Regions from separate parts of the Isoptericola aurantiacus genome, predicted to be linked through region 2. Evidence: riboswitches for the same ligand, from Rfam matches in the RefSeq annotation. Region 2 holds a riboswitch; the other holds the start of a gene.
What was found. Region 2 has a riboswitch for cyclic di-AMP ahead of ACIQLL_RS04245 (M15 family metallopeptidase). Riboswitches for the same ligand answer to the same signal wherever they lie in the genome.

Region 1: another riboswitch for cyclic di-AMP. It lies ahead of ACIQLL_RS12210 (C40 family peptidase); the one in region 2 lies ahead of ACIQLL_RS04245 (M15 family metallopeptidase).

The regions. Positions count from the first base shown of each region.
Region 1 covers NZ_JBJBAE010000003.1:504,294-508,487, reverse strand. The annotation lists gene ACIQLL_RS12225 (MFS transporter) at 1-27, shown strand, start outside; gene serC (phosphoserine transaminase) at 35-1,159, opposite strand; gene ACIQLL_RS12215 (metal-dependent transcriptional regulator) at 1,260-1,958, shown strand; cyclic di-AMP (ydaO/yuaA leader) riboswitch at 2,088-2,276, shown strand; gene ACIQLL_RS12210 (C40 family peptidase) at 2,279-3,082, shown strand; cyclic di-AMP (ydaO/yuaA leader) riboswitch at 3,348-3,511, shown strand; gene ACIQLL_RS12205 (C40 family peptidase) at 3,514-4,194, shown strand, end outside.
Region 2 covers NZ_JBJBAE010000001.1:918,336-922,529, forward strand. The annotation lists gene ACIQLL_RS04240 (heavy metal translocating P-type ATPase) at 1-1,512, opposite strand, end outside; cyclic di-AMP (ydaO/yuaA leader) riboswitch at 1,721-1,825, shown strand; gene ACIQLL_RS04245 (M15 family metallopeptidase) at 2,103-2,837, shown strand; gene ACIQLL_RS04250 (Ig-like domain-containing protein) at 2,935-4,194, opposite strand, start outside.

The DNA.
Region 1 (4,194 bases), on a different contig from region 2:
CGTCCCGAGGTCGCGACCGCCGCCTGACCGCCGCTCAGACCAGCCGCTCGACGACGTGGTCCACGCACGCGGTCAGCGCCGCGACGTCGTCGGGGTCGACGGCGGGGAACATCCCGACCCGCAGCTGGTTGCGGCCCAGCTTGCGGTACGGGAACACGTCGAGGACGCCGGCCGCGCGCAGGTGGGCGACGACGGCGCTCGCGTCGATCCGGTCGTCCAGGTCGACGGTGCCCACCACCGTCGAGCGTTCCGCCGGCACGGTGACGAACGGCGTCGCCCACTCGCGGGCGTCGGCCCAGCCGTAGAGGATCTCGGCCGACGTCGCGCAGCGCCGGGACGACCACTCCAGGCCGCCCTGGCCGTTCAGCCACTCGACCTGCTCGGCCAGCATCACGAGCGTGGCCACCGCGGGCGTGTTCAGCGTCTGGTCCTTGCGCGAGTTCTCCAGCGCCGTCGTCAGCGACAGGAACTCCGGCACCCAGCGTCCGCCGCCCGACGCCTCGACCTCCGCGGCCCGTTCGATCGCGGCCGGGCTGCACAACGCGAGCCACAGCCCGCCGTCGGCCCCGAACACCTTCTGCGGGCCGAAGTAGTAGACGTCGGTGGAGCGCAGGTCCACCGGCAGGGCGCCCGCGCCCGACGTCGCGTCGGTCAGCAGCAGGGCGTCCTCGGCCGGGCGCCGCACCGGCGCCATCGCGCCGGTCGAGGTCTCGTTGTGCGGGGTGGCGTAGACGTCCACGGCGTCCGACGGCGTCAGGTACGCGACGCTGCCGGGTGCTGCGTCGACGACCTCGGGGTCCGCGAGGAACGGGGCGCGGCGCGTCGCCGCGGCAAACTTGGCCCCGAACTCGCCGAAGGTCGCGTGCTGGGCCCGCTCGCGCACGAGAGACGCCGTCGCCACCTCCCAGAACGCCGTCGACCCGCCGTTGCCGAGCACCACCTCGTAGCCGTCCGGCAGGTCGAAGAGGTCCGCCAGACCGGTGCGGACCCGGTGCACGACGTCCTTGACGGGTGCCTGGCGGTGCGAGGTCCCCAGGACGGGCCGGGTCGGGTCGCCCGCCGCGGCCACAGCGTCCACCTGGGCCGTGCGGACCTTCGACGGGCCGGAGCCGAACCGGCCGTCCGAGGGCAGCAGCGACGAGGGGATCTGCAGGGGCATGGTGACTCCGTGTCTCGGGTGCGCCGTCCGTCCCGGGGGCGACGCGGCAGCGTGGGTGTGTGCGAATAGACTAGGCCCGGGCCTCAAGACGGGAGCGGACGTGACGGACCTGATCGACACCACCGAGATGTACCTCAAGACGATCTACGAGCTGGGCGAGGAGGGCATCACGCCTCTGCGCGCACGGATCGCGGAGCGTCTGGGGCACTCCGGGCCGACGGTGTCGCAGACGGTCGCCCGCATGGAGCGCGACGGTCTCGTCGTCGTCACCGGGGACCGGCACCTGGAGCTCACGGACTCCGGCCGGTCCAAGGCCGTGCGGGTCATGCGCAAGCACCGGCTGGCCGAGCGCCTGCTCACCGACGTGATCAAGCTCGACTGGGAGCACGTGCACAACGAGGCGTGCCGCTGGGAGCACGTGATGAGCGACCTCGTGGAGCGTCGCCTGGTGACCCTGCTGGACCACCCTCACCAGGACCCGTACGGCAACCCCATCCCGGGTCTGTCCGAGCTCGGCGAGCAGTTCCAGGACGTCCCGTTCCTCGAGGGCGTGCAGTCCTTGCCGGCGCACCTGCTGGCGCGGCCCGGCGACGACGGGCTCGTGCTGCAGCGCATCGCCGAGCCGGTCCAGGTGGACGACGAGTTCCTCGCCCGGCTGGCGAGCGTCGGTCTGACGCCCGGCGTGCAGATCCAGGCCGAGCGGGCCGGTGACACCTACACGATCCAGGCCGTCGGCGGGAGCGAGGCGCTGGAGCTGCCGGAGGACCTCGCCAAGCACCTGTTCGTCGCAGCCGGCTGACCGGCGCCCGGACGCCCGGAGCGCGGTCGGACCGTCGGCCACGAGGCCGTCGTGATCGGAGCGTGACATCCCCATCCGGTTCGGGTACGGTCGGACACGCTCACCGGATTCGGTTTGGTGAGTACCGGGACGGACGCCGAACCCTGCCACCGTCCCGGTGCCCACGGATGACCGCACGGCAGGGGCGGGGGACCCACTTTCGGGCATCGGAGACGGTGTCCTCGGGGTGAAGCCTGATGGTTCGTAGGGACCGTGAGGCCGGGTGTTTTCTCCCACCCGAACCCGACAGCTGACCTCGTAGGCGACCGGAGAGGTTGAACGTGACTGCTCGCACCTCGCGTGGCAAGCACCGCGCTGCTCGTCGTCCGATGATCGCCGCGCCGTCGGCGGCTGCTGGGCGCCGGGCCGCTGTCGTGGCCACCGCCGGTGGTCTGCTGGTCTCGACGATCGGTGGCGCCACCGCTGCGCAGGCCGCGCCGGTCGACGCCGACGCCGCTCAGAAGCTCAGCACGGTCGACCTGGGTGCGCTGACCGACCAGGCCCGTGAGGCGCTGGAGTCCGCGCCGGTGGTCACGGTCGCGGCCAAGGCCGAGCTGGACGTCGAGAAGGTCACGGCGAAGTCGATCGAGAAGGCGGGCATCAAGGCCGCTCCCGAGCCCGAGCCGGTGCGTGAGGTCGCGCCGTCGCGTTCGGCCGAGCGCACCGCCGTGGAGTCGACCGAGTCCACCTCGACCGAGACGTCCACCACCGAGACCACCAGCACCGAGACGACGTCGGTCCCCGCCTCCGCGGTCGGTTCCTCCGTGATCTCGGTCGCCTCGCGCTACGTCGGCGTCCCGTACGTCTCCGGCGGCACCTCGCCGTCGGGCTTCGACTGCTCCGGGTTCACGCAGTACGTCTACGCCCAGGTCGGGATCTCGCTGCCCCGCAGCTCCTCGGACCAGCGGTACTCCGGAACCGTGATCTCCCGGGCGGACGCGCAGCCGGGTGACCTCATCTGGTCCCCGGGCCACGTCGCGATCTACGCGGGCGGCAACTCCCAGATCGACGCGCCGCGTCCCGGCAAGACGATCCAGTTCCGCAGCATCTGGCAGTCCAGCCCCACGTTCATCCGACTCGGCTGACGGCAGGACGCACAGCTCTCCGAGGGCCCCGAGGCGCGGCATGCGCCTCGGGGCCCTCTGCGTCCTCGGCACGGCACCCCGCGGTCCGTGTACCTCGGGCCGCCCTGCTGGCCGCAGAGGCCCCCTGGAAGCCCTCGACGAGCCCCGATCGACACGCTCCCGACGTCGTCGTGATCGAAACGTGACATGGCGACGACGATCGGATACCGTTCACTCGTTCGGTGGAGCATTTCGCCGAACCCCGTCCGGACGCCGAGTCCTGCCACCGGTCGGGGAGCCGAGACCCATGGCAGGAGCGGGGGACCCACTTTCGGGCATCGGAGACGGTGTCCTCGGGGTGAAGCCTGATGGTTCGTACGGACCGTGAGGCCGGGTGTTTTCTCCCACCCGAACCCGACAGCTGACTTCGTAGGCGGACGGAGAGGAAAGACGTGAACGCACGCACTACGACGCGAGGCCGGCACCGCGCCGCTCGTCGTCCGATGATCGCCGCGCCGTCGGCGGCTGCTGGGCGCCGGGCCGCTGTCGTGGCCACCGCCGGTGGTCTGCTGGTCTCGACGATCGGTGGCGCCACCGCTGCGCAGGCCGCGCCGGTCGACGCCGACGCCGCTCAGAAGCTCAGCACGGTCGACCTGGGTGCGCTGACCGACCAGGCCCGTGAGGCGCTGGAGTCCGCGCCGGTGGTCACGGTCGCGGCCAAGGCCGAGCTGGACGTCGAGAAGGTCACGGCGAAGTCGATCGAGAAGGCGGGCATCAAGGCCGCTCCCGAGCCCGAGCCGGTGGTGCGCGAGGTCGCGCCGTCGCGTTCGGCCGAGCGCACCGCCGTCGAGTCGACCGAGTCCACCTCGACCGAGTCCACCTCGACCGAGACCTCCTCGACCGAGACCACCAGCACCGAGACGAGCACGGCGCCCGCTGCCAGCACGAGCGGCTCGTCCGCCGTGTCGATCGCGGCCCGCTACATCGGCACGCCGTACGTGGTCGGCGGCGCCTCGCCGTCGGGCTTCGACTGCTCGGGCCTCGTCACCTATGTCTACGCCCAGCTCGGCATCTCGCTGCCCCACTCGTCCAGCGCGATCCTCAGCGCGTCGAACACCACGCAGATCTCGAGC
Region 2 (4,194 bases):
GATCCGGACCTTGTCCTCGGGAAGGCACTCCGCGTGCACCTGGGTGAGCCCCACGGACCGGGCGACGTGCTCCGCCGTCGAGCGGGCGTCACCCGTGACCATGAGCCGCTCGGAGACTCCCAGCCAGGCCAGCTCGGTCATCGTGGTCGGGGCGTCCGGCCGGGGCAGGTCGCTCATCACCAGCGCCCCCGCGAAGCCGCCGTCGATCCCCACGTACACGGCCAGCTCCCCCGGTCCCAACGCTTGCTCCTCGACGTCGCCGACGGCCCGGGCCACGCGGGCGCGCTTGCCGACGACGACGTCGTGGCCCCCGACCTTGGCCACCACACCGTGGGTCGCCTCCTCCTCGGCCTCCGAGGCGGTACCGAGGCGCAGCCCCCGGTCCTCGGCGGCCGCACGGACCGACGTCGCCAGCACGTGCGACGAGTACTGCTCGGCCGAGGCCGCGAGCCGCAGCACGTCGTCCGCGTCCCACGGCGCCCGGGGGTGCACGGCGCGAAGCTCGGGGCGTCCGGTGGTGATCGTCCCGGTCTTGTCGAAGGCGGCGGCGCGGACCGCGGACAGCCGCTCGAGGGTTCCGGCGTCCTTGACGATGACGCCGGCGTGGGCCGCCCTGCTCATCCCCCCGAGGAACGCCACGGGCGCCGCGATGAGCAGCGGACACGGGGTGGCGACCACCAGCACCTCCGCGACCACCGTGGCGTCGCCGTGGTACCACCAGGCCAGACCCGCCACCAGGAAGGCGAACGCGGTGAACGGCACCGCGTAGCGGTCGGCCAACCGCACCACGGGCGCCCGGGACTCGGCCGCCTCGGTGACCATGGCGACGATGCGGGTGTACTGGCTGTCCGCGGCGGCCGCGGCCGCCCGGACCACGACGGCGTGCTCGGTGTTCAGCGTCCCGGACAGCACCGGGTCGCCCGCGTAGCGCGTGACGGGGAGGCTCTCGCCGGTCAACGACGACTCGTCGAGGTCGACCTCGGCGCTCAGGAGCTCGCCGTCCACCGGGACGACCTCCGCCGGGCGGACCAGCAGACGGTCCCCGGGCAGCACCTCCTCCACCGGGACGTCGGTCACGAGGTCGTCGCGGTCGAGACGGTGCGCGCGGTTCGGGGCGCGCTCCAGCAGGGCGCGCAGCTCGTGCCGCGCACGGCGGGCGGCGTAGTCCTCGAGCGCCTGCCCACCCGTGAGCATGAGGACGACGACGAGCGCCGCGACGTACTCACCGACCACGACCGTGGCGACGATCGCCGTGACGGCGAGCAGGTCGACCCCCCACCGACCCGCCAGGAGGTCGCGGGCCATGCGAGTGGCGACCCGTGCTGCCACGAGGAGCGCCCAGCCGGATCCGAGCCACTGCATCGCCTCCTGCTGACCCGCGGCGAACAGCACGAGGACGACGGCGCCGACCGCGAGGGTCGCGAAGACCAGCGGGTAGCGGCGCAGCAGACGGCGGCCGCGCCGCGCGGAACCGGTCGCGACGAGCGTCTGCGACGGCGGCGGGTAAACCATGCTCCATCCTCGCGCCCTCCGCACCGACTGGCTCCCGGGACACCCTCTGCGACGGTCGGCGGGCACGTCGCGCCGGGCGACCGTGACCGAATCGTGACAACTCGAGGTCGCGGGGATAGGGTCCAGACATCTCACGTGCCGTGAGCCGTCCGGGCGGGCGCCGAGCCCTGTCACCGCCCCGGACCTCCGACGACATCGACGACAGGGACGGGGGACCCACTTCCGGGCACCAGAGGTGCCCTCGGGGTGAAGCCGTGCAGGCACCGCCTGCCGGCCGGGTCAGTCTCCGACCCGAACCCGACAGCTAACCCCGCAGGCGCCAGGAGATCCGACATGCCCACGCGAACGTACCGGCGCGGTACCGCGCACACCGGGCCCGAGGCCGCACCGCACGCCCTGCCCCGGGGACGTCGATGAGGCACGCGCGCGAGGCGAGCGACCCTCGCCCGCCGGCCCTGCCCGCCACGAGGTCCGCACGTCACGGCCGCGGCAGGCACGTCGCCGGCCCAGCCCGACGCCGCGGGCCGACCTGGTCCTCCCTCGCCCCCACGAGCTGGCCGCTGAGCCTCGGCATCGGGCTCGTGGTCACCATGGCCACCACCACGGGCCTCGCCGCGACCCCCGGTGCCACCGGCGCCGTCCCGGAGGCGCAGCGCGCGGACCCCGACCCGGCGGTGTCCGGCGTCCGCGCGCCCCACGACGTCGCGGCCGACGACGGCGTCGTCCAGCGCGCCGCCCTGATGGCCGATCGCGGTCAGGCCGCCTCGCGCAGCGGAGCCCGGACCGCACCCCGGTCGTCCGCCGTCGTCGTGCCGAAGGACGCCACCCTGCCGGCGGAGCAGCTCACGATCGACGTCGACGCCGCTCCCGAGCCGCCGGTGCTGCCCGGTTGCGACGGCCAGGCCACCGGCGCGGGCAGCAACGGGTACATCTCCTCGAGCGAGATGTGCTCCCTGTGGGACGGCGGACCGTCGGTCCGCGCGGACGCCGCGGTCGCCCTCGCCCGGCTCAACCAGGTCTTCCGCGCCACGTTCGGCGAGAACATGTGCGTCACCGACGGCTACCGCAGCTACAGCCAGCAGGTGGCGACCCGGGCGGCCAAGGGCAGCCTGGCGGCCCCTCCCGGCACGTCGAACCACGGCTGGGGCCTGGCCGTGGACCTGTGCCCGGAGACCTACTCCGGGAGCCGCTACGACTGGCTCCGCGCCAACGCCCCGGCCTTCGGCTGGGACAACCCGGCCTGGGCCCGCACCGGCGGGTCCAAGTACGAACCCTGGCACTGGGAGTTCACCGCCGCCGTCACGGCGATGGGCGGGGTGTCCTGACCGGAGGCCCTCGCCTCGACGCACGAGCGCCCGGACCCTCCGACGAGGGTCCGGGCGCTCGTGGCGCGGGGGCCGGATCAGCTCCGGCCGGCGTCGATCAGGCGCGGACGCGACGGCGCAGGAACAGGAAGCTCCCGCCGGCGGCGATCAGCAGCACGGCACCGAGGGCCAGCCAGGCCGTCGGGGCACCCGTCGTCGCCAGCTCCGACCCGGTGGCGGAGGCGTCCGCGGTGTCCGCGACCGGCTCGGCCGAGGTGTCGGTGTCGACGGCGACCGCCTGCTCGGCCACGGCGTCGTCCTCGGTCTCGACCGGCTCCAGCTCCTCGACGCCGTCGGTGACCTGGGGCCCGGCGTCGGTCGGGTAGGCGATCTCGACCTGCAGCTCCGGGTTGACCCGCAGGGTCGCGGAGACGTCGCCGAGCGTCCAGGCGTACTCGCCCTCGCTCCGCGTCCAGGTCCCGTCCACCAGGGCCCAGTCCGGGAAGGCCGACGGCGTGCCGTCCTCCTCCAGCTCGGCACCGGGCCACAGGACGCTGCCGGTGAGACGGCCGTCGACGAGCTCACCCAGCTCGATCTCCGTCGTGTTCGTGCCGTCGGTCAGCTCGAGGTAGGCCGTGTTGCCGGTGGACTCGTTCTGCGGGTCGGACAGGTAGACGTCGAAGAGGATCCACGGGACGCCGTCGACGCTCGTGGACGAGACGGTCGACCCCTCCAGCGAGAGCCCGTCACCGGTGTCCGTGCCGTCGGCGTCCTCACCCTCGGTGCCCTCGGACTCCTCGATCACGATGTCGACGTTCGCACCGCCCCAGTTGCCGGCGAGGTCGAACGCACCGACCCGGACGGTGTAGCTGCCGGCGGGCAGGTCGGTCGGGAGCGCCCAGCTGCCCGTCCACGACGCCTCGCCGATCGCGGTGGCGGCCGACGTCGACCCGATCGGCCCGTAGAACGTGCCGTCCTTGTAGAGGTTGGCGCCGATGCGGCGCAGCAGCGTGTTGTCGGTCGCGGTGAGGACGACGTCGCCCGCCTCGTCGGCCGACGTCGACGCCCCGGCGGTCGGCGCGGTGATCTCCACGACCGGGCGCTCGTTGTCGAGGACGAACTCGACGGTCGTCGTGTTCCCGAGGGCGTCGCTCACGACCAGCGTGTTCGTGCCCTCGACGGCGCCGAAAACGCCGGGCTTGACGAAGTTCAGGTCGGACCAGACGTCGTCCGTCAGGTCCTTCTCCACGCCGTTGAGCGTCAGGCCGGCGACCTTCGAGGCGTCGTGCAGCTTGAAGCTCACGGAGCGGTAGTGGCCGTCACCGCCGATGGTGTCGTCCTTGGTGGTGACCGTGGGACCGGTCGTGTCGAGCACGAA